DNA from 3 places in the Phosphitispora fastidiosa genome. Region 2 is predicted to be linked to each of the others. Evidence: riboswitches for the same ligand, from Rfam matches in the RefSeq annotation. Region 2 holds a riboswitch; each other region holds the start of a gene.
What was found. A riboswitch is a leader RNA that binds a small molecule or an ion and turns the genes downstream of it on or off. The one in region 2 is predicted to bind cobalamin.
Positions count from the first base shown of each region.

Region 1: it holds a riboswitch for cobalamin, as region 2 does, so the genes downstream of both, Ga0451573_RS03755 (S-layer homology domain-containing protein) here and Ga0451573_RS05125 (ABC transporter ATP-binding protein) in region 2, are expected to answer to the same signal.
Region 3: it holds a riboswitch for cobalamin, as region 2 does, so the genes downstream of both, cobT (nicotinate-nucleotide--dimethylbenzimidazole phosphoribosyltransferase) here and Ga0451573_RS05125 (ABC transporter ATP-binding protein) in region 2, are expected to answer to the same signal.

Region 1 covers NZ_JAHHUL010000002.1:296,359-306,053, reverse strand. Annotated here, with positions in the region: gene Ga0451573_RS03775 (energy-coupling factor ABC transporter permease) at 1-58, shown strand, start outside; gene Ga0451573_RS03770 (PDGLE domain-containing protein) at 69-374, shown strand; gene Ga0451573_RS03765 (DUF3842 family protein) at 371-796, shown strand; gene Ga0451573_RS03760 (CooT family nickel-binding protein) at 789-980, shown strand; cobalamin riboswitch at 1,061-1,252, shown strand; cobalamin riboswitch at 1,365-1,556, shown strand; gene Ga0451573_RS03755 (S-layer homology domain-containing protein) at 1,690-6,129, shown strand; gene Ga0451573_RS03750 (DUF4430 domain-containing protein) at 6,153-7,394, shown strand; gene Ga0451573_RS03745 (energy-coupling factor transporter transmembrane component T) at 7,441-8,361, shown strand; gene Ga0451573_RS03740 (ABC transporter ATP-binding protein) at 8,334-9,695, shown strand, end outside.
Region 2 covers NZ_JAHHUL010000003.1:242,361-252,055, reverse strand. Annotated here, with positions in the region: gene Ga0451573_RS05150 (hydantoinase B/oxoprolinase family protein) at 1-1,240, opposite strand, end outside; gene Ga0451573_RS05145 (hydantoinase/oxoprolinase family protein) at 1,237-3,411, opposite strand; gene Ga0451573_RS05140 (UbiD family decarboxylase) at 3,448-4,824, opposite strand; gene Ga0451573_RS05135 (hypothetical protein) at 5,029-5,595, opposite strand; gene Ga0451573_RS05130 (energy-coupling factor transporter transmembrane component T family protein) at 5,608-6,369, opposite strand; gene Ga0451573_RS05125 (ABC transporter ATP-binding protein) at 6,356-7,921, opposite strand; cobalamin riboswitch at 8,125-8,296, opposite strand; gene Ga0451573_RS05120 (ABC transporter ATP-binding protein) at 8,546-8,971, shown strand; gene Ga0451573_RS05115 (ATP-binding cassette domain-containing protein) at 8,968-9,165, shown strand; gene Ga0451573_RS05110 (putative ABC exporter domain-containing protein) at 9,158-9,695, shown strand, end outside.
Region 3 covers NZ_JAHHUL010000001.1:370,005-379,699, reverse strand. Annotated here, with positions in the region: gene rnc (ribonuclease III) at 1-231, shown strand, start outside; gene Ga0451573_RS01880 (elongator complex protein 3) at 224-1,297, shown strand; gene Ga0451573_RS01875 (S41 family peptidase) at 1,521-3,026, shown strand; gene Ga0451573_RS01870 (hypothetical protein) at 3,061-3,507, opposite strand; gene Ga0451573_RS01865 (AAA family ATPase) at 3,722-4,903, shown strand; gene Ga0451573_RS01860 (DUF4276 family protein) at 4,900-5,457, shown strand; gene cobT (nicotinate-nucleotide--dimethylbenzimidazole phosphoribosyltransferase) at 5,559-6,599, opposite strand; cobalamin riboswitch at 6,902-7,082, opposite strand; gene smc (chromosome segregation protein SMC) at 7,561-9,695, shown strand, end outside.

The DNA.
Region 1 (9,695 bases), on a different contig from region 2:
GGTGGCCTATCTTACCCAGGTTAAATCCGAGCTGGTTTTTCAAAAACAGAAGGCGTGAGGTGATATATATGAAAAAAGGTGTTTTTTTAGCTCTCTTAGTGTCCCTGGCTATTGCGGCTTTTCTCTCTCCCTTTGCTTCCACAAGTCCTGATGGTCTGGAACGGGTAGCTGAAGATAAAGGGTTCCTTCACCTTAGTGAAGGAAAACAAGTGGTTAAATCCCCCATGCCTGATTATGTTATGCCCGGAGTGAAAAATGAGACTACTGCCGGCAGCCTTGCAGGTGTGGCCGGTACCCTAATTACTTTTGCTGTGATGTATGGGGTCGGAAAAATATATATCAGGAAATCCCGCCGTGTAGGTGGCCGTCAGTGAAAATTGCGGTAATCGACGGACAGGGGGGAGGAATCGGAAGGGTTATTGTCGAAAGGCTCAGAAAAGACCTTCCTGAGGATACAGAGATAATTGCCCTGGGGACAAATGCCCTGGCTGCTGCCCAGATGATAAAGGCCGGGGCCAATGAAGGGGCCAGCGGTGAAGCGGCGGTTGTTTACAACTCCCCAAAAGCGGACCTGATAATGGGTACAATCAATATCATCATGCCAAATTCCATGCTTGGCGAATTTACGGCACCTATGGCTGAAGCTGTAGTCGGGAGCAGTGCGCAGAAAATATTACTTCCATTGACCCGAAGCAGTGTGAAAATAGTCAGGATTAGGGAAGAACCGCTGCCGCACTTGGTTGAGGCTGCGGTGCATGAAGTTAAGAAGATTTTGGAGGTGGGTACAGGTGTGTGAGGCAAATGCGTATATCTTAAAAGACGGTGTTGAGGAGCTGTTTCTGGAGAGTGTGGATAAAGTTGTTTCACGTGAAGATGGCATTCTGTTGGAAAACATTTTTGGGCAGCAAAAGCTGGTAAGGGCAAGGATTAAGGAAATGGCCCTGGTGAACCACAGAATTATCCTGGAGAAAACTGAGTAAACATCAAATACAAAATCTTCTGGACATGGCAGTCTTTGTCATGCTACAATAATTATATCAAAGCGGAATAACAAAAAAACTACAAAATAAGCAGAATAAGTGCCTTTGCCTCCACCAGGAGGAGGGCTTAAAAGGGAAGCCGGTGTGAGTCCGGCACGGTCCCGCCACTGTATGGGGGAGTCTCTCTGCAGAATGCCACTGGAAATTTTCCGGGAAGGCGCAGAGGGGCGGTGAACCTGAGTCAGGAGACCTGCTTGTTCTGAGATCACTGACCCACGACGGATGGGAGGGTTGGATTTTCGGTATGCCTGACATATAACTCTCTGCCATGGGTAGGGAGTTTCGTTCTTTCCTGCCACTGAACAGGCTAAACACACAAAAATCAAATAAATGTATTGAATGAGTGCCTCTGCCTCCACCAGGAGGAGGGCTTAAAAGGGAAGCCGGTGTGAGTCCGGCGCGGTCCCGCCACTGTATAGGGGAGCCTCTCTGCAGAATGCCACTGGAAATTTTCCGGGAAGGCGCAGAGGGGTGGTGAACCTGAGTCAGGAGACCTGCTTGTTCTAAGTTCACTGGACCCACGACAGATGGGGGGGTGGGGTATGAGAATACCTGATATTAATCTCTCCATAGATTTCTGGGGAGATTTTTTAGTTTGTCAGAGGACATTACTTTGGTTGAATACTAATTATTTAGGGGTTGAGACAGAATGAAAAAGCATAAGCTTAATAAAGGTTTTATCGGTTTGCTGATATTTATATTTCTTTTTGGCAGTATTGTTCCGGTAGGTTTAACTGAACCTGCTGCTGCCGAGGAAAGCACTGTTACTTATTCCGCTGATGAGTTAGCTGATAAAGCTGTTGAATTTATCAATGGGAAGTTTGTATCTGGAGAAGGTATTGATGGGTATACGGCTTACATACTGACAATTGCCGGAGAAGACCTTACAAGCGGGCAGTGGATCAGAGACGGTAAGAGCCTAAAACGCGAAATCCAAGATCTGACCGACTTGGTAGGTGATGATGTTAATTTGATATCCTATATTACAGCCACCCAGAACAATGACGGCAGCTTTGGACCATATGCCAATATGTATGGGACCAGAACAGCTCTGCAGGCTCTGGCTGTGACACGAGGCGACCTTGAGCCTGAATCCGCGGCTGCCATCAGGGTGAATGATGCCATAACCAATGCCGTTAACTATTTCAAGGCTCTGGGTTATCAAGACGGGGAACTGACTTATGAGGCCGCGGGGTGGGATTTTGATTATCGCTGTGTGGAAGCCCTTGTTGCAGCAGGTGAAGACATCTCTGAAGTGGGTGACTGGGTATATGACGGGCTGTCTTTAGGGGAAACAGTTATTAGCTCTGCAACCGCCGCTGCTGCCGACAGTGCGAACCTCAGTGCGGCAGATTTGGCCAAAGAACTCAGTGCCCTCTATGCCGCTGCTCCGGAATCGGCTGAAGTTATTGCTGATTTGGCTGACGCTATCAAGGGAAAGGCGGGTACGGTTTCCGGACAGGTTTACTTTGGCAGCAGTATTTACGATAATACGGTTGTCCTGACTGCTCTCGGCAGGACTGGCACCCTTTCCGGTATTGATGAGGAAGGTGCGCTGGCTTATATTAACAGCTTCAAGACTGTAGTCAATGATTACTATGGCAATTCCATTGGCATTGCCTGGGGTGGCTGGGAACCCAAGGAAGCAGACCTGACGGCCCAGATTCTTACAGCTCTCAGCTTCTTTGACGGGGCTCACGACAATGAGAGTCAGGTGTACCCGGATATTCAGGGAGGGCTGGCATACTTGAGAAGTGTTCAGGATGCTAATACGGCAGCAGTTAAGGTGCAGTGGGACAGTACCGCCGCCACTGCCGAGGCTCTGATTGCCCTGAAGTCTCTCGGGGAAGTCTATACCGGTTCTGAGTCAGCATGGGTGTTAGACTCTCAGACCAAAACAATTGCCCAGTTATTGCTGGCAGTTAACGCCTGGGATGACACCTCACGAACTGACCGGCTTTCAGGCATCCTGGCAGGGCGGCAGAAGATATCTGAACCTGGGCAGGGCTCTTTTGAAGACAGTGTCTACAGTGATATGTGGGCATATATTGCCCTTGGTGAAGCGGGTAAAATTGCTGATATCAATACAACTGACGCGGTAACATACATATTATCCAAACAGAGTACCACTGAAGCAGTATATGGCGGGTCATGGGGTGAAAGCTTTTTCGGCACATATTATGAAGATGTTTTGTCAAGTATTCAGGCAGTACGTGCGCTAGGTTATTTCCCTGAAGCCGATACTAACCCAACTGTCGAGGAAGCTGTCTATAATGGTTTAAATTATCTTATTAGAGTTCAGCAGGATGACGACAGTGTGTTTTACGTCTGGGATGATGCCGCAGTTGACACCGCAGAACTGATAGTAATGCTGCGGGAGACCGGTTGTGACCCTGAAGGTGATCACTGGACCAAAACATCAGGTGCAACCCGGGTGAATCCGGTATCATATCTGCTGACAGGAACCTTCAATGAAGATGACGGCAGTTTTGGAAGTTCCCAAAATATTGGCAGTGCTGCCGCAGTCCTTTACGGGTGTATTGCCATGGAGAATGCGGATATCGTGGGTACTGTGGAAAACGGGCTGAAATACCTGAATGACCAGTACTTAGATGACGGGACTGACGAAAACGATACCTACTTATTAGAACAATATGGCGGCGAAAGGGCTTCTATTGCCCTAAGCCTTGCATCTCAGGATATAGCTTCCGGCCAATGGAGCAGGGGCGGTGATACCCTGGCGGACAGGATAATTGCAAAAGCTGCGGGAGTAACGGAAGCGGATACCGTGATTGACACGGCTAAAGCACTTGTCAGTCTGAGCGGGATGACAGGTGAAAATGCCGCCCTGCAACGCAGCCGTTTGGTTGGGATGATTGCAACCAAACAGTTGGAAGACGGGAATTTCTCCGATGGGGAAATATATAACGAAATGTGGCCTTACCTGGCGCTGACCCTGGCAGACGGATGGGATATGCTGGCTGCTGAAAAGAGGGCGGCGGCCAGAGACTGGCTGATTGATGCCCAGACAGAGGTGGACCCGGACAAGGGCAGTTGGATGCATTCCTTTGGTGTGGATACAGTCTCTAGTGCTCAGGCAATTTATGTGTTGACTCATTTTCCGGAGGCTAATACTGAAGCTTCGGCCACGTGGCAGGCGGTTCAGGACGGCCTGACCTGGCTGAAATCGAAGCAGCTTGAGACCGGGGCAATCAATGGCAGCCCGGGCTGGGATATTCCGGTTGTCGATACTGCGGAAGCTGTTTTGGCAGTATTGGCGGCAGGGGGAAATCCAGCCGGGCCGGAATGGATACAAGATGGAAATAGTCTTATAGACCACCTTTTGCTGCAGGAATGCCAGAATTCAGACGGCAGCTTTGGGGATAAGGAAAGTTATGCCGGCAATGTCGGTTCAACAGTGCCGGCTTTGCTAGCACTGCTGGAATACAACGACAGCTTTAGCTGGGTTGATTTTAGCACAGTTAATGTTGCTTATGATACCGGGGATAATGATGACCCCACAACCCCTGGCGGCAGTAATCCCGGGACTACACCTGAAGAAGAATTTGAAGTTGAAATTGCCATTGTAGGCAAGGAAGGAGTCCAAAAACCTATTCTGGGACGTGACGAGGTTACTGTAAATGAGGATAGTGAATATGGACTGACCGTCCTGGGGGCTCTTGACGCAACCGGTAAGGAATATGATCTCGGTTTTATTGAGAGTGGCGGGAAGGTTGAAAGCATCGAGGGCGAGCTTAACAGCGGGATGAACGGCTGGATGTACAAGGTCAATGACAGGCCCGGTACCGGCCCTGCTGCTTACGCCTCTGTGGACGAAGGGGATCGCATCATTTGGTGGTACAGTGACAGTATGAATTCTACAGGTCCTGAATGGGAGGACATCCCCCTTGAAGATGGAACAAAGGCTAATACTCAGAGTGATTTGGATAATGCAGAACTTTCCGATGATGCCAGAGAGACTCTGGATAAAATAGAGGAAACTTTAGGCCTGAAAGACGGTGAAGAACTGGGACCACTGGGCCAGGCAGCTATTGCCGTGATAGTATTGGATAATGACCGGACGATGGCCTGGGGTGAAAGAAAGGAAATAAAGACCAGGCTGGCAGGGAATGTTGTTGATTTGAGCCAGACGGTATCTTCAAGCAAGGATGTTACTGTTACTGACAGTTTGAACGAAATTGCCCTGGAGATACCTTCCGGAGCGCTTGACAGCAATACTAAGTTAACTATTCAGGAAAACAGTCTTTCCGGTGATGCGGAAAAGGTTGTTCCTACCGGATTCAGGGCTGTTTCTTCGGTCTACAGTTTTGGTCCTGACGGAACAGTATTTGATACTCCAGCCATACTGCGAATCAGAGTTGCTATACCTCCTCAGGTGAAACCGGAGAACCTGGCACTGGCCTGGTATGATACAGACAAGAAACAATGGGTCTCCATCCCTGCCGTTTATGATGCCCAAAATGGGGTAATGGCAGTGAGAGTGGAACATTTTACAGATTTTGCGGTCTTTGGCAGAGAGGCTGCCAGAAAATTTGCAGACGTTACTGCCGACACATACAGTTGGGCCTACCGGAGTATAGAAACCCTCGCAGGTGCCGGTATTATAAATGGAACCAGTGAGAAGAATTTTGAGCCGGCACGGTCTATCACCAGGGCGGAATTGGTGGCCCTGATGGCACGGACACTGGGTCTGAAGCAGGATGTATCTGAGTTTGCAGAATTTAAAGACGTGCCCTCGAACAAGTGGTATGCCGCCGAAGTGACTGCCGCCGTCCAGGCTGGGCTGATTAAGGGTTATGGAGACGGCAGATTCGGACCCGATGATATGATTACAAGGGAACAGTTGGCTGTGATTATTGCTAATGCTATGGAATTAGAAGCCGAAGGAGCACAGCTTTCATTCAGTGACCGGGATAATGTATCATCATGGGCCGCTGACGGCATAGCCGCTGCTGCCGGGCAGGGCTTGGTAACCGGTTTTCCCGCAGGGGACTTCCGCCCACGCGGTCAGGCTACCAGGGCTCAATGTGCGGTAGTTATCCACCGAATGCTGGAACTAAACTGGTAATTAATTAACGAGGGGGATCCGGTATGAAGAGGTTTTGGGTTTTAGTGATTGCACTTGCTTTCATATTTGGCGCTGCGGGATGCAGTTCCGGGGATTCCGGGAAGGAAGCTTTGGACACTGCAGGGGCTGCGGTAGCTCAAAAAGGCGGGAACTCTTCTAATGAAACAGGCTCGGGTGCCGGTGGAGTCTCTTCAGCAAATGCCAACGGTCAGGCGCAGGACACTTCAGCGGCGGTGGGCAGTGCATCCGGAACAGCGGCTGCGGGGGCTTCCGGTGGAGGAGTCTCCGGCAAGACAGCTAGGGATAACTCCGGATCTGCAGCGGGCAGTCCGCAAGATAAGCCTGCTGGGGCAGTATCCGCACAAGAACCCGATGGCACGGCAAAAAACGAGTCTGAGGCGACAGGAGACAAAGCAGCCCTTTGGGTGACCCAGAATTTTTCTTCATCAGTTTTACTTGATAAACAGATTGCAGTTAACCGGAACGTTTCTGTATTGGATATTGTCAAAGCAAACCTTGAGGTTGATACGGCCTATGGCGGAGGCTTCATAAACGCCATTAACGGCCTGCAGTCAGGCTATACCGGAAAGCTGTTCGGCGGTAGGAAAATGGATTGGTTTTACTGGGTAAATGGGATTATGGTGGCTGAAGGGGCAGGTGACTACATCCCCCTGTCAGGAGACCGGATATGGTGGGACTATCATGACTGGGGCTCCGGCTCATTTGTCACTGCGGTTGTTGGGGCCTATCCCCAGCCTTTTGTAAATGGTTTTGACGGCAGAAATGAAGGGACCCTGGTTGCCTTTGCACCTGGATCTGAGGCCCAGGCCGAAAAGGTCGCCGGAGCACTAAGGCGCCAGGGGGCGCCACGGGTAGCCTTATCAGCGTTGTCCGGTGTTGACCCTGCCAAAAGGAGCAAGATGACTGTGATTGTCGGCCTGTGGCCTGAACTGGAAAAAGGCAGTTTTTTTGCTGAGCTCAATGAAAACAGCCGGAAAACCGGCATATATGTTGATTTCGCCAAGGATAGCTTCACTGCCCTTGATTATGAGCGCAATGAAGCAGGTGTATATAAAGCCGGTACGGGAGCTGTTGTGGCTACCGGACGGGGACTGGGGGACCGGTATCCCCTCTGGCTGGTAACAGGTGTCGATGCCACCGGGCTTAACAGTGCAGTGAGTATTATCTGTGACAGCCCGGCCCAGTTGAGCCGGAAAGTTGGCGTATTGGTAACCGGAGGCAGGGTGAAGGCAGTACCTGAGTGATGCCGGGTGAAGGCAGTACTTGAGCAATGCAGGGAAGGTGAAAAATATGTATTTTTACCGGGACAGGGGGTTGTTTCTGCAAAAATTGCATCCGGTTACCGTATTTCTGTATACAGGTTTATTAATGGTGTTGGCGGTTATCTACAGCAACCCCCTATATCTTACTGCCATGCTGGCTGTTATAATCTGGACCATTATTGAACTGGAAGGGCGGGAAACTCTGAAAGGGTATGGTAAAATTGCCGGGATGATGTCAGTATTTATCCTGGTAATCAATCCTCTGCTAAGCCGTGAAGGGCAGACAATCCTTTGGCACGGGCCCAGGATACCGGTTATCGGGCTGATGGATATTTCCCTGGAAGCGGTGCTTTACGGACTGAACATGGCTTTACGCATGTTCCTGCTGATTGCAGTATTTGCGATGTATAATCTGATGATGGACCCTGACCGGGCCATGTCAGCAGTCTCCCGGGTAGCCAGGAAATCGGCAGTTGTGCTGGCGCTTACTGTTCGCCTGATACCGGGCATGGCGGCTCAGGCGCGAAATGTGGCCGATATCCAGCGGGCCAGGGGAGTTAACCTGGATAGCGGAGGGATATATCAGCGGTGGAAAAAACGGATTCCTTTTCTCAGGGTAATGCTCCTAACATCTCTGGAAAACTCCTGGCATACGGCAGAAGCTATGGAGGCGCGGGCATTTGGGAGCGGACCGCCGACACGCTATGTGACAGAGGTCTGGCGTCCCCGGGATACCTGGATCGCCGTCGCAGTTACAGCAGCGCTGCTGACAGCTATGGCCGGACTATTATCTGGGGCAGGCAGTTATGAGTTTTATCCCCGGGTGGGCGACCTGCCGGGAAGCGGAGAAGAAGTTTTGGTATTAATTATTCTGTCAATAATGCTGGCCGTACCGCCGGCACTGGCAAGGGGGTATAAAGGATGGAGCTTTATAGGACGGAGAATTTGACGTACATTTACCCCGATTTGGTGCGTCCGGCTCTGGACGAGGTAAGTATGAATGTGGATGACGGGGAGTTCCTTCTCCTGCTGGGTGATTCGGGATGTGGAAAGTCAACCCTGCTGAGGGCCCTTGCCGGACTGATGCCTGATTTCTATGGCGGGAAAATAGGCGGTCGGGTTCTGTTCCGGGGCAGGGACATAGACAGGATGGATAGAAGGCAGCTCCTCAGGAATGTGGGTATGGTATTCCAGGATCCTGAAAAGCAGTTGGTGAAAACAAGAGTAGAACAGGAAATTGCCTTCGGGCTGGAAAACCTGGGGCTGTCCCCGGTAGATATGAGAAAAAGGGTTGCTGAAATACTTAACTTTTTTGATCTTTCCGGGTTAAAGGATACTTCTGTCAGTGACCTCTCAGGAGGGCAGAAACAAAAGGTTGTTCTTGCTTCTGTAATGGCAATGCAGCCAAAAGTGCTGCTGCTGGATGAACCAACCTCACAGCTGGACCCGGTGGCGGCTGAAGAGGTATTTAATACCCTGAAAAGGCTGAATGAGGAACTGGGATTGACCATAGTCCTGGTAGAACAGCGCCTGGACCGGTGTTTTCATATAGCAGACCGGGTCATTGTCATGGACCGGGGACAAATCAAAAATGAGGGTACCCCGCAGGAGGCTGCAGCATGGGCAATCAGGAATAAACGGTATATCCTCCCCCCGGTGACAGAATTCTTCTGCTGTGCGGGAAGTGACAGGCCTCCCCTGACAGTAAGGGAGGGACGCAAAAGGCTCTCCGGGATGGGATTCAGACCTCGGGAAGACAATGAACCCTCCAAAACCGCCAAACCGGTGTTAAAGAAACTCTGGGAGCGGTTGGGCAAAAAAATAAGTAATCGGGAAACTGTGGGCGGGTCACTGGTTAAGCTCCATGACCTGTGGTTTAGATATGAAGAGAGAGATGAGGTTTTAAAGGGTGTTTCTCTGGAAATAGGCGCTGGAGAATTTACTGTGATCCTGGGTGAAAACGGCGCCGGGAAGAGTACCCTGATTAAAACCATGAATGGCCTTCTCCAGCCTGACCGGGGGGCGGTCCTTGTTGACGGGCGCAGCACAGCAAGCCTGAGGATTGACCAGATAGCTGCCACCATCGGTTACCTGGGACAGAATCCCAATGACTACCTGTTTCATGATACAGTAGATGAAGAGTTGAAATTCACCATGGATAATCTGGGCATCGCTGATGAGGGACAAATAGAACAGGTGCTTGACAGGCTGGGTATCTTGGAATATCGTTATGAAAACCCCCGTGATCTAAGTGGTGGACAGCGGCAGAGGGTTGCCCTGGCT
Region 2 (9,695 bases):
ATATCGGTGCCATATAGGGACTGCCATCCAACCCGTCCATAGCGCCGCCCGACCCCAGGGCACAGAAAGCGAAACCAACATAGAACCTCTCTGTACGGGGGTCCACTCCGTAAAATGACGGACCACAGTACCGGCCAAAACCTGCCGGTATCTGCTCCGGAACTGCTGCCGCCAGGGCTTTGAAAATAGCGGCAATAACCTCTCCGGCCGGAGTAAGGGTGCAGAGGGTGACCGGGGCAGGTGGCAGTGGATTTACCAGGGAGCCCCTGGGGGCATTAACCGTGATAGCCCGAAAAGCCCCTCCGTTTCTGGGAACATCAGGCCCCAGAACCCATAATACAGCTATACAGGCTGCAGTTGTGGTAGTTACAATTGATGTATTCACAAACCCCCTGACCTGGGAGTCAGTCCCCGAAAAATCCACCGTGAGGCTGTCACTCTTTTTTATGACCCTGGCTTCGATACGAATGGGCTCCTCCTGAAAACCGTCGTCATCTACTAACTCAACACCGGTAAAAATCCCCTCCGGCAAAGCTGCAATTCGTTCCCTGGCCAGCTTTTCAGCCTGGTCCAGGATCTCTTCAACTGTCCGGCAGATGACGCCTGCCGAGTATTGCTCAAGCATCTCCAGAAGGCGCCGGCGGCCTATCCGGTTGGCCCCCGTCTGGGCTAACAGGTCACTCCGCAGCATCCCGGGATTCCGGGTATTATAAGTTATCAGGTCCAGGACTTCCTCCACCATGACGCCCCTGTTGACCAGCCGGAGGGGCGGAATGCGCAGCCCTTCCTGAAAAATCTCCGTGGCCTTGGGGTTATAGCTCCCTGCCGCTGATCCCCCGATATCCCCGTGGTGTGCCCGGCTGACACAGAAAAAAAGCAATTCTCCCCCGGCGAATACAGGAGTGATTATGCCTATATCAGGCAGGTGATTGCCTCCGTAATAGGGGTCATTAACGATATATGCATCCCCGTCCGCTATCGTGTCCCCATAACGTTCCAATACTGCCTGGACGCTAAAGGAACCTGCTGTGGCCAGAATAGGGATACCGCTTAGCTGGGACACCAGTTCACCCCTGGCATTACATATCCCACAGGCAAAATCACAGGCCTCGGCAAAAATAGGCGAACGGGCCGACCGTTCCAGGACCAGGCCCATTTCCCCGGCTATACTGTCCAGGCGGTTGGCTATTACCGCCTGGAGGATGATACGTTCTGTACGGGTATCGGTATCTGGGCTCATTGGCCACCCTCCTTCCGCTTATTTACATTATTTGCTTCACGCTGCAGCGAAATACAGCCATGCCCCCCAGCCAATGCAGTAAAACCGGCAGGGACCAGGACAGTGGTATAAGTAAACTCCAGCAGGGCCGGACCAGGCACCTCCGGCGGCAGGCCAGAACCTGATACCTCCAGCGGCGGCTCCGCAGCGCCATAAACCTTTACCGTCTCCCATCCGGCGGGGTCTATCATAATCTCACGGGACCCCGTTACAGGACATTTCTGACTTTTACCGTTATCCCCTGTCAAATGGCTGAGACCGGGGTACACATATTCCCTGGCCTTCTCCCGGCATACCAGCCGGACATTGACGATTTCCCACGGCTTGCCGGGCTCGTCATAACCGAAGAGTTCCCGATGGCGCTCATGGAAAGTATTATTTATTTTTTTCACAGATGATAAATCAAACCTCGATTCCCCTGGATTGATACTAATCTCGTGATGTTGGTCCAGATATTTCATTTCCAGGGTCAGTTCCGTTTCCCGTTCCGAAATGGGAATCCCATACCTGTCCAGGTCTGCATTCCCCTGTGCCAGCATATCCCCAACCAGAGTATTCAGATTTCCGCAGTCAAAAGCCTCTGATGATACCAGGCAGGTTCTGGACATATCCAACCGGCGGGCCGCCCCCAGCATGCCCCAAGCGCAGAAAACAGGACCCTGCAGGGGAATAATAGCTTCTCTCATCTCCAGTTCATTGGCAATCAGACCGGCAAACAGCGGAAAAGCGCCGCCGGCAGCCACCAGGGCGAACTGCCGGGGGTCAAGCCCCTGCTGGACTGTAACCAGCCGGATGGCATCAGCCATTCTGGCTGCAGCAATGCGATATATGGCAAGGGCAGCCTTAGCTGTGTCCAGCCCCAGGGGAGCAGCCACCATGTCCCTGACAGCAGCGAAAGCCCTGTCATAATCCAGCCTAAGCCTGCCGCCCAGGAAACTTTCCGGATTAAGCAAACCCAGCAGCAGGGCGGCATCCGTAACAGTCGGTTCTGTTCCCCCGCGCCCGTAACAGGCCGGTCCGGGTACTGAGCCGGCCGAACGCGGCCCCACCATGAGCCGGCCGCTTTCATCAACTGCAGCCACACTGCCTCCTCCGGCCCCGATGGACCTGATATCAGTCATTGGTAACGTAACCGGATGACCGGCCAGCTCAGCTTCCGGCACCTGCCTGCACTTACCGTTCACTACCAGGGTCACATCAAAACTTGTTCCTCCCATATCAGCGACCACCAGATCAGGCTTTTGCAGGGCCTGTGCCAAGCCCTGTCCTCCCTGTGCTCCCCCTGCCGGACCTGACAAAAGGGTTTTTACGGCAAAGTTCTTTACCGTCCCGGCATCAGTCAGTCCGCCGCTGTTAAGCATCAGATAAATAGGCCTGTACCAGCCGTAAGCAGCCAGTTTTTCTTCAAGTATATTCAAATAGGCGGCCACAACGGGGGTCAGATAAGCATTGAGGACCACCGTGGAAGTACGTTCATACTCCCTGATCCGGGGTGACACCTTAGCTGAAGTGGTAATAAAAACCCCCGGCAGAAACTCCCGGAGTACTGCCGCAGCAGCCTCCTCATGGGCCGGGTTCTGAAAAGAAAACAAGAAACAAACCGCTGCTGCCTCCACGCCCTCTGCCTGAAGGAGGGCAGCCGTATCCTGCAGTCGTTTCCGGTCGAGGGGAATAACAACCTCCCCCCGGTAGTCCACCCGTTCCCTGATACCCAGGCGCAAACGACGCGGCACCAGGAGCCTGGGTCCCGGAGCCCGCAAATCCCACTGGTTGTCCCTGCGTGACCGCCTTATCTCCAGGGCATCCCGGAAACCTTCAGTGGTCAGCAGGGCAGTCCGGGAACCGCGTCCTTCCAGCAGTGCATTCAGGGCAAGGGTGGTCCCGTGAATAATCTGATCGGTTTGTTCCAGAAAAGCGGTCAGGTCCAGTCCCCAACAGCCTGCCATTTCCGCCAGGGCTAGAATTATCCCTTGCGCCGGGTTCTCCCTGTCAGTTGGACTCTTAAGCATCATCATCTGTCCGGATTCGCTCACAGCCGCAATATCTGTAAATGTCCCTCCAGTGTCAATGGCTACCCGAAACATGGTTTTCCCCCCAATCTGTCTTTCATCTGCCGGTCCTCCATCATTCATCTGCCGGTCCTCCGTCATTCATTTGCCGGTCCTCCGTCATTCATTTGCCAGCCCCAGGTCAGGCCAGAACCTCCGGACCCGGCTGCGTACGTTTTCATCAATTTCAATTGTAGGCACATAGCCGCTCATCGGCTTGGTAGCATCAATCCCCATTTTGGCCGTCCGGCTCAGTTCATCAGTTGACGGGTCCAGGGTGCAGCCCATCCCCAGGTGCTGGGGAACAATTGTTACCCCCCTGTCTGCCTGCAGGCGGGTAGCCATGGCCCAGAGGACTTCCCGCTCATCAAAGACATCTACATCCTCATCGACAACCACCACCATTTTGATATTATGGTCTACACCCAAAGCCGCAAAGATAGCCTGCTGGGGCTGACCCTCGGCAATTTTTTTCATGGATATGTAGCAGTGAAAAAGGCCGCAGGAAGAAAAGGGGGCATGAACAGCCTTAATATTTGGCAGGGTTCGGTTGAGGGCATTCAGGACATCTCCTTCCCTCTGAACAGCCACAATAGTGATGTGTTCTGCACTCATTCCGGGAGTGATGTCATGGAACATAGCTCTTTCCCGGTATTGGATCGTCTTGACCCGGAATACGTTTTCCGTACTGCGGTAGCAGGCATAATTGGTGAACTCGGCAAAAGGCCCTTCCTGCTCCCTAACCCCGGCCAGGATTTCACCCTCAAGCACAATTTCTGCCCAGGCAGGGACATCCAGGTTTACCGACCGGCATCCGGCCACTTCCAAAGGAGCTTCAAATAAGCCGCCAATGGCGCTGTACTTGCCTTCATGGTATGGTATCAGGGCCATTGAGCCTAGCGCAATATTAGGATGCACCCCGATGACTACGGCTGCTTCCAGGTTTTGGCCCCTCTCTTCGGAACGGCGGAAATACTCCCAAAGCCGCTGCCGGGAGTGAAAACTGATGCCCAGTTTATTGCGCCCCTTAAGCTGCATGCGGTGAAACCCCAGGGTTTCAGCCCCTGTCTCCGGATCACGGGCCACACAAAGACCGGAAGTGATATACGGTCCGGCATCAATAGGGAAATGGGTCAGAATGGGAAGCTGGGTCAGGTCAACCTGATCCCCCTCCAGGAGATTAGCCTGAAAAGGAGCCTTGTCGATCCGCTTGACACCCGGCCGCAGCTGAATCCTGCGGCCATATTCCGCAGCCAGGTCTTTTTCGGCCACTCCCATAGCCAGCGCCAGACGGCTGCGGGGAGCCAGGGCATTGGTAACTACGGGGAAACTACTGTCAGCAACATTTTCAAAAATCACCATCGGATAACGGTGCTTCTTTTGCAGATCCATCATCAGGGTACTAATCTCATATTCCCGGGAAACATGACCGGGAATCCGCACAACTTCACCCTTTGCTTCAAGTTTTTCAATCAGATCACGCCAATCCTGGTTCATAATCCGCCTCCTTATTTAACAAATAAATCTTTCTCGGAAATGACCGTGGCATATGGTGAGGTGTTGTATGAGATTTTCCTTGCACTGATGCCGTTATGAGTCTTGCTGCCGGGGGATTGCAGTTTAGACTCATAGGCGGCAGTGCGGAAAACCGCTACAATGCCTCACCATATGCACCCACGGTCATTTCCGGAAGCCTGCCGGTTATATCAATCCGGCCCTCTTCAGGGAATCGTAAATCATTTTTGTCAGTATTGTTGCTCCAATGATTCCAACCGCTGCAGTAACAGCGGAAGAAACCAAAACTGCTGTCAGGGGAAGCTTCAGGATAACATACAACCCGGCTCCAACACATATATTCCCGGAAATATTGGCCAGGCACTGGGCGATAAAATGATGGCTCCATTTTTCCATGGACAACTTTTGGGCTGCCAGGGAATAAGCCAGGGAACCCAGCCCGTTGGCAGGAATAAAAAACACGGCCAGTGGGGAAAGCCCAGAAGCCACTGCGATCAATGCCTGGATTTCTCCCATAATGATTCCTGCCGGCTGGCGGAATACCAGGGTAATCAGTCCGGTAAAGGTAGCCCAGGTAATCCCGCCAATGATAACCAGCGGCGGCCATACCACGGCATCAATGTGGTGGGCAATCTGCTGGACCAACACAAATGCCACACCCAAAACCACGGCTCCAACAAGAGCCCTGGTATCAGTCCTCCAAAAAGACTTGGCCAACATAGATACATTAACTTCCTGTGAATTTGTTTTCATTACGACAACCTCCTAAATGTTATTATGGTAAATTATCAGTAAACCGGCTGCAGCCATCAGAAGAATTGCAAGGGTTTCCCCCCGCGTGATTCTCAGTTCGTCAAGAAAGGTCCTCTCCCGGTGTCGCCCAAAGCCGCGCAGTTCCATGGCCAGAGCGGTTTCCCCTGCTCTCCTGAAGGACCGGAAAAGAAATGGCATGGTCACCGGCAGCAGGGCAGTAATTTTTTGGAAGGGATTTTTCATTGGCACCCCCCTGGCAGACTGGCTCTCCAGGATTGATGCCAATTCGTGTTCCATCAGGGGCAAAAACCTCATCGCCAATCCTGCCAGCATGGCAAAACGGTAGGGAACACCGACCTTAACCAGAAACAGCACCAGGTCGGACGGGGAAGTCCAATGTAAAAACTGCATCCCCGCCAGTACAATTGCAGCGAGGCGCAGCACTGCGGTTAAAGCAAGCGGGACAGCGCCGCTGTATATTTCCAGGGGACCTAAAACCAATATTGGGTAACCTTCCCTGCAGAAAAGCAGTTGGATAACCAGTAGCTGCAGCGCTGCCAGACCCAGAACCACAAAGGGATGATAAAAGGTCCGCAGGGATATCCCTGCCGCCAGTGAAGTGAGCAAAACGACTACAGGCAAAAGAGCCAGAACTCCGTAATTGGAATTCAACACCGCCAGAATTACAATCAGGGTCAGCCAGGAGAGCTTAGTCCTGGGGTCAAGCCGGTCAATCCATGTACCCCTGTTTTTATATCCTTCAAACAGCGCCAATGGCTGCCCCTCCCTCCAAAACGTCCCCGGGATTACTCTCGGTTCGCAAAATACGCCCGGCTGCAAAACTACTCCCCGTTCCAAAGTCCAGCCCAATACTGCGGAACTCCTCCAGGTGAGAACTCAATTGGGCAGTAGGGATATCGATACAAATTTGGTGTTTGAACATCCCCACTATCCGGTGGGCATATTGAGCTGCCAGGCCCAGGTCATGAGTCACCAGAAGGACAGCCCCCCCCTCTGCCGCCACCTGTGACAACAACTGCATAATAAGCTCGGCTGTTTCACGGTTAAGTCCTGAAGTGGGTTCATCGGCAATAATGATTTTGGGTTCAGCAGCCAGGATAGAGGCCAGAGCCAAGAGCTGCCTCTGACCGCTGCTCAGCCTTTGGGGATGCCGGCTGCGGTACTCAAAAAGTCCGGTAAACCTGAGGACACGGTTCACTCTTTGCATAACCTCATCGCGGGGAATTTTCCTTATCTTCAGAGCAAAAGCAGCTTCTTCCTCAACAGAGTTGGCAAATATCTGGTAGTCGGGATTTTGGAAGAGAAAACCCACTTCCCGGCGAATATCCCAGATACTGTTTTTATTCAACTCCCGGCCCAGCACCCTTACTACACCCTGCTGTGGGGAAACCAAGCCGTTAAAGTGTTTCGCCAGGGTAGTCTTTCCCGAACCGTTTAGCCCGACCAATGCGGCCACTTCCCCTATCCTGATCTCAAGACTGACATCTCTGCAGCCTTGCAGAGAACCCTCATAGGAATAACTGCAGTTTTCGAGAGAGGCTGCCGTTTCCCCGGGACCGCTGACCTGTAACAACCCTGGGGAAAAACCCGCAGCAGCACCAGACATAACCGGTGCCGGCCTTGCCGAATCCTGAACTATACACCCGTCATGCATAAGTATAAAACGAGTCCCGTATTCACTTAGTTCTTCCGGATGGTCTGTGACCAGAATAATACCACAGTCACCGCTGCGGCTCAGCCTGCCCAGCCTCTTATAAATATCCCTCCTTCCCGGCGGGTCCATCTCGGCTGCCGGTTGGTCAAGAACCAGCACTTTTGGCTTCATTGCCAGCACTCCGGCAAGTACCGCCCTTTGTGCTTCTCCGCCGGACAGCGTCTCCGGGGAACGGTCCTCAAACCCGCTTAATCCAACGAAATCGAGCGCTTCGTCAATCCGCCTGCTCACCTCTGCTCTGTCCAGGGCCATATTTCCAGGGCCAAAGGCAACATCTTCAGCAATAGTTGTGCTGAACAACTGGTTCTGCGGGTCCTGCATCATATAACCGACTGTTCCGGCCATTTCGGGCAGGACAGCCTCAGCAAGGTTGATCCCGGCAACTGTAACCTTGCCTGCCATATGTGCCGGGAAGAAATGAGGTACCGCCCCGGTCAGGCAGTGGCACAGCGCTGTTTTCCCGGAAGCCACCGGCCCGGAAATTACCACAAACTCCCCATGGGTGACCACCAGCTCTATATCAGAGAGCGCCGGCACATCCTGCCCTGCAAAAACCAGGCTTTTAATAGAAACGTCAACAAGTTTGGACACAACACACCCCCCTGCACCATGCTTAAAAACAGAAAAAATCCACGCCATCAAATGAGCGCGGACTTTACCTTCATCCAGGCCTGAACCGTGTCCGGCAGACCTGGCAGGGAAAATGCTGATTATAAACAAAAAACCACGCCATAAACTACTGGCGCGGATTTTTCCATCATCCCTCAACCCAGGCCGGCCTTACTCTCGAGACACGGCTTAGTATGTTCCGGGCAGGTCTCCTGACTCAGGGTCAACACCTCTCCTGCCCCTTCCCCCTTTAAAGGGTGGTATGGCAGCGGCTAACCTTCACAGTGGCGGGTCCGTCCGGGATTTGCACCCGGTTCCCTATTCTCCCTTGCGGGCACCTGGAACACTTGGATATTTAACTGTCTTTGTCTCTATTTTATAAATATCATCTGGTTGTGTCAACGTATTTTTTGCAATAAAAACAAAAGTTCATCACTTTCATCCGCCTTTTTCCGGCAATGTAAATAGTATAATTCAAAGGGAAAAAACTACTTTAGATAGAATATTAATGACAACGGCTATTTCGAAAGCCATATTAAATGGCAGAAGCCTTATTATGCAGCGTTTATTCACCGGACTGTTATTGAAAAGGATGTAATGAACCCAATGCTAAAAGTTATCCATGTGACTAAGAAATTTAAAAACACCACAGCGGTAGATGATATCAGTTTTACCCTTGACCCAGGCACCATTGTGGGTCTGCTGGGGCCTAACGGCGCTGGGAAAAGCACTACTCTGAAAACCATAGCGGGACTTCTGCGCAAGGATAGCGGTGAAATTACCATTGCCGGCCATGTAAATACCTCTACGGAGGCTAAAAAAAGGTTTTCTTATGTGCCGGAAACACCGGAACTCTATGAAATGCTGACAGTCCGGGAACACCTGCAGTTTATTGCCTATGCCTATAATGTCCCTGACTGGGCCGAAAAAGTGACCAAACTCTTTGCCAGATATGATCTGCTCGATAAACAGGATAAGCTGGCCAAAGAGCTTTCCAAAGGGATGAAACAAAACTGCTTTTCCGGGAGTTGAGTGAACAGGGGAAAACCGTTTTTGTCAGCACACACCTGTTGGACAGTATTGAAAATCTCTGTCACCGGGTACTTGTAATGAAAAACGGCAAGATTATCGCTGACGGGGATATTGATGCTTTGCGCTCTCAATTAGCGGACGGTGCAAATTACTCTCTCGAAGAGTTGTTTTTGGGAGTGACCGGGGATGAATGACTACAGTCTCCTGATAAAAAAAGACCTTTGGACAGTAAAAAATCATATCAAAGAAATAAAAAACAATCCCAAGCGTCTCATACCATACCTGTTGGGATTGTTATGGATAGGTTCTTTGGTTTTTTCCACTATGATAAGAATAAAGCATGGCCCCACAGAAACCCAGGTTTCCCTGGGACCCCAGGTAACTGGAGCCGTCTTTACGGTCTTGATGACAGTCCTGCTTTTATATAATACCTACCGTGGCACAGTGGAGTCAGCCACCTTTTTCTCAATGGGTGATGTTCACTTCCTGTTTCCCGCACCTGTGCCGCCAAAAAAGATTCTGCTCTACAGTATGCTTAAGCAAACCCTGCAGCAGTTTTTCCTGTATGGGATAGTTATTTTCGCCCTGACACCGACCATACTGCAGGGAACCAGGCTAAACCTGCATTACGTTCATTTATTTTACCTGGGTTACATTACACCTATTTTATTGATGGCGCCACTGAATTTTTTAATTTTTCTTATCGGCAGCAAGTATAAATTAC
Region 3 (9,695 bases), on a different contig from region 2:
CAGGAACTTGTCCAGAAATACTGTGACAGCCCTCTTTCCTATGAGATAATAAAGGAGCATGGTCCCGACCACTGCAAGACCTTTGTTGCCGGAGTAAGTATCAGGGGCAGGCTGTGGGGCGAGGGAACCGGACGGACTAAGAAAGAGGCCGAACAGTTGGCGGCAAAAGATGTTTTAGAGAAAATTAATAATGGCGAACTTGATTTGGCAGGCTTGTGGAATAATGAATAAATCACATTATATTATTCCTGTCTTTGTTCCCGACCTTGGCTGTCCGCATCGGTGTGTTTTCTGCAATCAGAAGAAGATTACCGGACTGGAGCAGGTTCCCGACAGCAGGGAAGTGCGCAGAAAAATACAATCTTACCTGGAAACGATGCCCAAGGGTGAGGGGATTGTTAGGGAAGTAGCCTTTTATGGGGGAAGCTTCACAGCAGTGGATAAGGACTTGCAGAAGGAACTTCTGCAGCCCGCCTATGAATTCATGGTCAAAGGCGATATTAACAGCATTAGGGTTTCTACCAGGCCTGATGCGATATCGGAAGACATTTTGCTCCTGCTGTCAGGATACGGTGTTTCTACTGTTGAACTGGGAGTCCAGTCTATGGATGATGAAGTTCTCTGGAAGTCAGGCAGAGGGCATACCAGCAGAGATGTGCTGAGGGCCGCAGCCTTACTCAGGTCATGGGGTTTCAGCCTGGGCCTGCAGATGATGATCGGGCTTCCCGGGGCTGCAGAGGCAGCGGACCTGTTTACCGCGTCTGAACTGACAGCGCTGGCGCCGGATATGGTGAGGATTTATCCATGCCTGGTTTTAAAGGGGACACATCTTGAGGAACTGTATTGCAAAGGCGATTACCTTCCCCTGGAACTGTGGCAGGCTGTGCAGCGCTGCAAAAAAATCCTGGTTATGTTTGAAAAGGAAGGAATTAATGTAATCAGAATAGGGCTGCAGCCAAGTGAACAGATTAACCTCACGGGAGATGTGATAGCCGGGCCTTACCATCCCGCCTTTAGGGAGCTTGTTGAGAGTGCGGCGGCAAGGGATATGCTGGAACATCTCCTGGTGGAAGTGGCCGGTATTTCCCATGCCCGGGAAATAGTAGTTGAAGTTCCGGACCAGGATATTTCTGTGGTCAGGGGACATTCAGCAGGTAATGTAAAGTATTTGGCCCAAAAGATTGGTCTCAAGCGCCTGATTACCAAACCAAGCAGTGTTCTTGCCAGGGGCAGTATCAAGGTTGTTGGTATTGACGGACAACAGGCCTGTTACCAGATGCACAGGACAGAACTTTAGTAAGGGCTATCGACTGGTGACCAGCTAAAATGGCTAGTCAGCAGTCGGCAGCCCATATTTATTTACAATGAGGCAGATGTGTTCCGGAAGGCATGAGACGCCTGCGGGTACATCTGCCTTTTGTCTTTCCGCAGGTAAGAGCTACAGGTGGAGAGGGTTTTCCAAACTAATGTCGAATCATGAAAACATTGGTTTTTATGTTACTATACTGAGGAGGATTTTCATGAACAGGAACTTTTGCAGGCCGCTCAGCAAAGCTGTCTCAGTTATTGCAGTTATCACCCTGCTATGTCTTTCGGGACCCAATTTCGTTTCAGCACAGGAAAACAGCAACGCCGGTTCCTTAGAGTATCTGGACAGTATGATGGACTTCATTCAGGACAACTACCGGGATGATGTTTCTGACAGGCAGCTATTGGAGGGCGCGCTTAAAGGAATGTTTGCCGGACTTGACGACTATTCTGTCTTCTTTACTCCGGACGAAGCCAGTGATTTTATTTCAGACATGCAGGGTGAGTATTTTGGTATCGGGGTTATGATTTCAAAGGCTGGGGATTATGTGCTGGTCACCAAGGTGTTTCCCGCATCACCGGCTGAAGCTGCGGGAATTGTTCCTGGAGACCGGATTGTCGCTGTAGATGGGGAAAATATTATCGGTACTGCTATATATAATGCTTCAGCATTAATCAAGGGGGAGGCCGGGACTACGGTTGCTCTGGAGATTATCAGAGGCGGACAGCAGGGCGTGATAAAAGTTGAGGCCGTCAGAGGACCTGTCAGGGTCAACCCGGTTTCTTATGAAATAAATAATGAGATAGGTTACATAAAAATAGATGTCTTTAATGCAAACACCGCGGAATTTCTTGCTCCGGTCATGGAAGATATGGAGGACAGGAATATCAGCAAAATTATTCTTGACCTGAGGGGTAACCCCGGTGGAGAGGTGAATGAGGTAGTTGCAGCAGGCAGGTACTTTATCCCCAAAGGGCTGATTACCAGACTTGACTTCAAGTCTGAGGAGGCGGAAGACAGAGAATATTATTCTGATCTGGAAAAAGTCAGGTATGAACTGGTGGTACTGATAAACGGTATGAGCGCGAGCGCCAGTGAAATTCTGGCCGGAGCGGTTCAGGATACCGGAGCAGGGGTTTTGGTGGGAACCAGGACCTTTGGCAAATCGCGGGTTCAGAATGTAATTCCGCTCTTGACACCCGAGGCATCCGAAAAGTATCAGAAGCGGCTTGGAGTAAGGCTTGTGGACGGTTTTGAGCTGATTTCCCGGTATCAGGTTACTCCTGCCGATGATGAGATAATTGGGTGGGTGAAACTGACTACGGGAGAGTACTTTACCCCGGCAGGCAGGACTATCGACGGGGTCGGGCTGACACCGGATGTTGTTGTAGAGGACCCTGTATTGCTAAACGGAATCAGTGTTTACAATGTCAGCCGGCTTACCGTAAAATCCAAACCGACTCTGCATACCGAGAGTGTCGATGTCTTTAATGCAGAAAAAATACTGCAGATGCTTGATTACGATCTTGACGAACCTGATATGAAGTATGATGTGAAAACCGTAAGGGCAGTCGCCACATTCCAAAAGGATATGGGACTCTATTCCTACGGGGTGCTGGATTTTACCACCCAGAGCGCACTGAACAGAGAACTGGAACGACTCATTAAGGAGACAGACAAACAGTATGCCAAGGCGGTAGAGTTGTTGGACAGCTAGACCTAAACTTCGGTTAACATAAGCACTCTATTGATTAGACATGGAAGACACTCATTTCCTCAATCATATTATTGGCCCATGATTTCATAAACCCCATTTTTATCAGTTCATGGCAGTGGTAAATACTCTTTTTTAGTGATTCCCGGTCAAGCTTGTGGTTTTCGTAATGAACCTGGGCCAGGTTAGCATGTATCCAGGCGGTGTCTTCGTCATTTCCGGAAATCGACAGGGCATGGTCGAGCAGCCGCCGGGCAAAGTCAAGTTTGTTATCCGGAATTGCATTTGCCGCCGACGCCCAGAGCAGTTGGGCCCCGTTTTGGACAAGAAAACAGCTGTCACACCCGGGACTGCATACAGTCTTGTCCGGCGGACAGACGAGATACCTGGAATACTGTGCCAGATCCTCTTTGTCCGCAACAGAAAGGGAAAAGTAAAACTCTGTAAGCCCGTAGGATTTGATTGTCTGCATTAAATTTGGCAAATTAACCTGCTCCTTGATAAGGTATTTGCCGTTAGTGTTACCAATAATATACAAAATATGTGTTTGGCACTTGTCTTGTACGGACGAAATATAGCTATGATTGAAATTTTGTTTAGAAAAGATTAGGCAAGATATAATAATAAAGGGTGTTTTTGGAAGGGTAATTAATTTTTATGAAGAATATTATTTGAAAGATTATTGTTGGAGGGGTCTTATGAAAATTGAAGGACTACGGTTAAAGAATTTTAAGATTTTTAAAGACCTAAGACTCGTTAATTTACCGGATATGGTTGTTTTTTTAGGAGCGAACGGCTCCGGAAAATCAACTTTGTTCGATGCTTTTGGTTTTTTGCATGATTCCTTGATAGACAATGTAAGAGCAGCCTTAACAAAACGAGGCGGATTTAAGGAAGTTGTATCACGAGACCAGCAAGGACCAATCGAATTTGAAATTAAATTTAGGCCAGAACCGGGGGAACCATTAGTTACATATGAGCTCCATATTGGTTTAGACTGCTCTGGTCTGCCAGTAGTATCAAGAGAAGTATTAAAATATCGTCGTGGACAACAAGGTGCACCATGGCACTTTCTGGATTTTTCAAATGGCTCAGGGACAGCTATCGTAAATGAAAGCGAATATGGTAGATTAGGGGTAAAGGAAGAGCGTGAAGAACAAAAACTTGATTCGCCAGACATTCTTGCTATTAAAGGACTAGGGCAATTTCAAAAGTTTAAGCAAGTAGCTGCTTTCAGGAGATTAATTGAAGGGTGGCATGTTTCCGATTTTCATGTTCAAGCGGCTCGTGCTAGTGCTGATGCGGGTTACGCAGAACACCTTTCGCCTACAGGAGAGAACTTGCCACTAGTAGCGCAGTTTATGTATCAACATTATCCGGAAAAATTTAAGCAAATTTTACGCAAAATGGAATACAGAGTCCCAGGTATAAAGTCTGTAGAAGCAGTGGAAACTCCCGATGGACGAATAGTACTCAGGTTTCAAGATGGTTCTTTTAAAGACCCGTTTGTTGCGAGATATGTTTCTGATGGGACTATAAAAATGTTTGCTTACTTGTTATTATTGAATGACCCCAAGCCACACCCATTGTTATGTATTGAGGAACCTGAAAATCAACTGCATCCCGAACTTTTATTTGAACTTGCAGAAGAGTTTAGAGCTTACACACGAGCGGGAGGACAAGTGTTTATCTCTACGCATTCGCCTGATTTTGTTAACGGAGTTGAATTAAACGAATTATTTTGGTTAACAAAAAGTGATGGTTACAGTGAAGTTAAACGTGCATCCGACGATGAACTGCTCAGAAATTTAGTAGTTGAAGGTGATTTGCCAGGGGCATTATGGAAGCAAGGCTTCTTCGAGGGAGCTGGACCGCAATGAAGCATATAGTATTTTTATTGGAAGAGATTTCAATGAAAGCAGTTTTAGACGAAATACTTCCATCCATATTACCAGACGGATGTACCTTTCATACTATTAAACATGAAGGTAAAACAGACATGGAGAAATCAATTCCTCGTAAATTGCGTGCTTATAGAATTCCCGAAGTACAGTTTGTAGTGCTTCGTGACCAGGACAATAGTGATTGCAAACAGGTTAAACAAAGGCTATTGCAACTGTGCTTTGAAGGCGGACGAACTGATGCGTTAGTTCGTGTGGTCTGTCACGAGTTGGAATCATGGTTTTTAGGTGACCTTTCAGCAGTTGAAAAAGCTTTCAATTACAAAGGAATTGCTAGAAAACAAGAGAAAGCTCAATTTCGAAACCCAGATAAACTTGCTAACCCGTGCGAAGTACTGCAAAAAATGGTGCCCGAATATCAAAAATATAGTGGTTCGAAAAAAATTGCTAAATTCATGAAGATTGATACAAATTGTTCTTTGAGTTTTAACGCTTTTATCGAAGGGATTCGCAAGATTGTCGCAGCAAGCTAAATTCTTACTGCCCGGATGTTTCGTACTGTGGCATTTGGTGAGGTGTTGTACAAGATTTCCCCCGTGGCAGCGAGGAAAATCGGGTACAACACCTCATTATCTTACATGCCGATATCTTTAAAGGTCCCCACTTCATGAAGCATTTTTATTGATGCATCCAGCACCGACATGGCCAGGGCCGCCCCAGTGCCTTCCCCTAGTCTCATTTTCATATCCAGGATTGGCCTTAATCCCACGCATTCAAGCATGGTCCGGTGGGCCTGTTCTGCGGAACAGTGTGATGGAATCATAAAGCTCACCGAATTGGGAGCCAGTCTGGCGGCAATGAGAGCACCGGCGCTGGAGATAAAACCATCAACCACAACCGGAACCCTGCTTGCTGATGCTGCCAGTATGGTTCCGGCTATGCCGCCAATTTCCAGGCCGCCCACTTTTGCCAGGACATCAACAGGATCGTTCTTATCCGGACGGTTTAACTCAATGGCCTTCTGAATTACTACTGCTTTATTGGAAAGAGATTGGTCGTCAACACCGGTTCCCCGTCCGGTAACCTCTTCAGGGGTGAAACCGCCCAAAACCGAAAGGATGGCGCTGCTGGGGGTGGTATTACCAATTCCCATGTCCCCGGTACCCAGAACCCGGGCACCCTTGCTGATTTCATTATTGGCTATCTCAATTCCGGTTTCAATTGCCTTGACGGCTTCTTCCCGGGACATTGCCGGGCCCTTGAGCATATTATCGGTCCCGAATTTTATCTTCCGGTTGATGACCCCCGGGTGGTCAATTGGGGCAGCCACTCCGATATCAACGGGGACAATCTCTGCCCCGGCATGCCTGCCAAGTACGCAGACACTGGCAATTCCATCAGCAAAGGTTGGCATCATAGCAATAGTTACCATTGGGGGGAATGCGCTAACCCCTTCCTGGACCACACCATGGTCAGCTCCCATGACTATGATTACTTTTTTTCCTGTTTTGGGCATAGGGTCACTGTAGATGCCGCTAAGCTGAAGGACCATTTCCTCGAGTACGCCTAGGCTCCCGGGGGGCTTGATCAGATTGTTCAGCCTCTCCTGGGTCTGTTCCATGCTGGCACGGTCTAAATCCCCAATTTGCTGCAGGGTCTTTTCAAGTAAACTCATTTTTGTTTCCTCCTTGATTTTTAATAAATTTTTTTATTTAATTTTTTTTGTATATTCAAGGCTTTATACCTTGGATTCTTTATATGGTGAGATGTTGTACAAGATTTTCCTGGCACTGCCTTGTTGCCGGGGGGAGTGGCAGCTTAGACTCATAGGCGGCAGTGCGGAAAATCGATGCAATAGCTCACCATTCCCGCTCATTTCCAAGAGCTTACCTGCCGGAGAAAAACAAAAAGTTCACAGCTTATAAAGCTGTGAACTTTGCCATCATTCACCAATACCTGCATCATTCCACGAGATGCAGCAATATGACGGCTATGGCAGGTCTCCTGGCTTGTGATCATCACATGCTTTTCACCTTCCCCGAAAAACTCGAGTGGTCTGTTGAAGGCATGCTAACACTTACAGTGGCGGGACCGCTTGGGATTTTCACCCAATTCCCTATTCTCCTCATTAGAGGCACCAATAACCTTTGGGATATTTTTTTGTTTGAAAGTATATTATTATTATAAAAGAGTTGCCTGAAATTATCAATAAATAATTTTTAATATGTAATTAGAATTAAAATTGAGTTCTTCATAAACCCATCCTTTCTTTAACTTCTTTATTTATTGTAACATTAAAAGCCGGAAATTTCCCGGCTTTTGTAATTGTTATTAACGAATATCACAAAAACTGCGGCTCTGCATACCCTGATTAAAAAGGGTGAATTGTTGTGACCACCGTTTACTGTAATGAAGAGTGGTGCCGCTGGAATCGCTCCGGGAAGTGGTGTATCGCTAAAAAGGTGTGCATCAAAAGCCAAAATGGTCAACTGGTCTGTGAAACCAAAGAAATGTTTTTTGAAGAAAGGGACTGAGAAGGAAAGTGCCCTTTTTTTGTTGAATTCATTAAAACAGGAAAGCTTTAATTGATAAGTGTCATTAAGGCTGGTTTTTTCAAAATGTAAGGAGGAACCCTTTTGTACCTGAAGAGAATTGAGGTTCAGGGCTTCAAATCCCTGGCTGATAAAATAGAACTCCAGTTTACCCCGGGCATTACCGCTGTTGTTGGACCTAATGGGAGCGGCAAGAGTAATATTGCCGATGCTGTCAGGTGGGTGTTGGGTGAGCAGAGCGCCAAGACCCTCCGGGGCGCCAAGATGGAAGACGTAATTTTCTCCGGCAGTGACAGGAGAAAATCCGTAGGGATGGCTGAGGTATCTCTTACCCTTGATAACAGTACCGCCATATTTGCGCTGGATTATTCTGAAATAACGGTCACTCGGAGGGTTTATCGTTCCGGAGAAAGTGAATTTCTGATCAACAAATCTCCCTGCAGACTGAGGGATATCCATGAACTCTTCATGGACACCGGAATCGGCAGGGAAGGGTATTCCATTATTGGACAGGGCAAGATTGATGAAGTCCTCAGTACCAGGTCTGAAGACCGTCGAAATATTATTGAAGAGGCCGCCGGAATAGTAAAGTACAGGAGCCGTAAACAGCAGGCGGTCAAAAAACTTAATGACACAGAACAGAACCTGGTCCGTATCAGTGACATTATATCCGAACTGGGCATCCAGGTTGGCCCCCTTGAGGAGCAGTCCCAAAAAGCCGGGGAATACCTTGAGTACCGGAATGAGCTGGTTGAACTTGAGATTAACCTTTTGATTAATCAGATTGAGGACCAGAAACTGAAACTTGATGGGATTAATAATCAGGATGATGAATTGAGACAAAAGTTAATTGGCTTGGAGACCGGGTTAAGAAACCGCGAGTCAGAGATCGAAGAACATAAGCTTCATAACAGTAAACTTGATGAAGAAATTGCCGCCCTGCAGAAAGGTATCTATGATACCGGCAGCCTGATAGAAAAAAAGGAAGCCGAAATTACGGTGGCCCGCCAGAGACTACAGGATATCGGGAACCGGAAAGAGGGTCTCATCAGTGAAATAGAGGAACTGAAATGCAAAGAAGAGGCTGAGCGCAGCAGGCATGCCGGTGATGCCCGGTCTCTTGGGGAACTCAGGGGCAGGCTGGCTGATACAGGAAAAAAGCTGCAGCAGGCTGAGGATAAATTATTGCTGCTGGAACAGGAACTAGTGGAAGCACAGCAGAAAATCGAAGAAAAGAAGTCGGATATGATAGATTTGTTAAACGAGACTGCCGGAGTTAGGAATGCAATTAATTCCGGTGAAATAGAGGTTAAGAACCTGGGCCGCAGGATAAAAGACCTGGAGCAGCAGAGTGAGACCCTGAAACAGGAATACAGCCGGATTGTTGAGCGGGAAAAGGAACTGGATTTGGGACTGGGGGCTGTCAGAGAATCAATAACCGGCCGGAAAACCGAAAATGCCGGCTTTGAGGAGAGCAAAAACGGCTTCTCAGGTCAGCTGAAGAAACTGGCCGCAGACCTTGAACGGGATCGTGAGCAGTTGGGGCATAAATCCTCCCGCCTCAAGGCTTTGGAGGATCTGCAGAATGACTACGAGGGGTATTTCAGGGGCGTCAAAGAAGTGCTGGTGGCAGCTAAAAAAGGCCGGGATTGTCCCGGTATATGCGGGGTGGTTGCCGAGCTTATCACTGTTCCCCAAAAGTATGAGACTGCTGTTGAGGTTGCCCTTGGCGGCGCAGTCCAGCACATAGTGACTCAAACAGACGGTGATGCCAGGAAGGCTATCGAATATTTAAAAAAGAACAAGTTTGGCAGGGCGACCTTTCTGCCAATGAATACTGTCAAACCCTATAAAGATAAAAAAGCCGGAAACGTTCCTGCCGGCAGCGGTATATATGGCAGGGCTTCCGCGCTGGTAGAGTCTGAAGCCGGGTATTCACATATAGTTGAGTACCTCTTAGGCCGGGTCATTATTGTTGATGATATGAGGGCAGCCGCTCAGGCTGCCAGGGATACTGGATACACTATGAAGGTAGTCACTCTTGACGGGGATGTCGTTAACCCCGGGGGCTCCATGACGGGTGGGTTCTACAAAAAAGGAAGCTCCAACCTTCTAGGGCGGAACAGGGAGATTGCGGAAACCAGGGAACAGCGGGATACTCTGAAAAGCAGGGTTGCCGGAATGGAGAATCAGGCTGCCGCTATAAGGAAAGAATACGA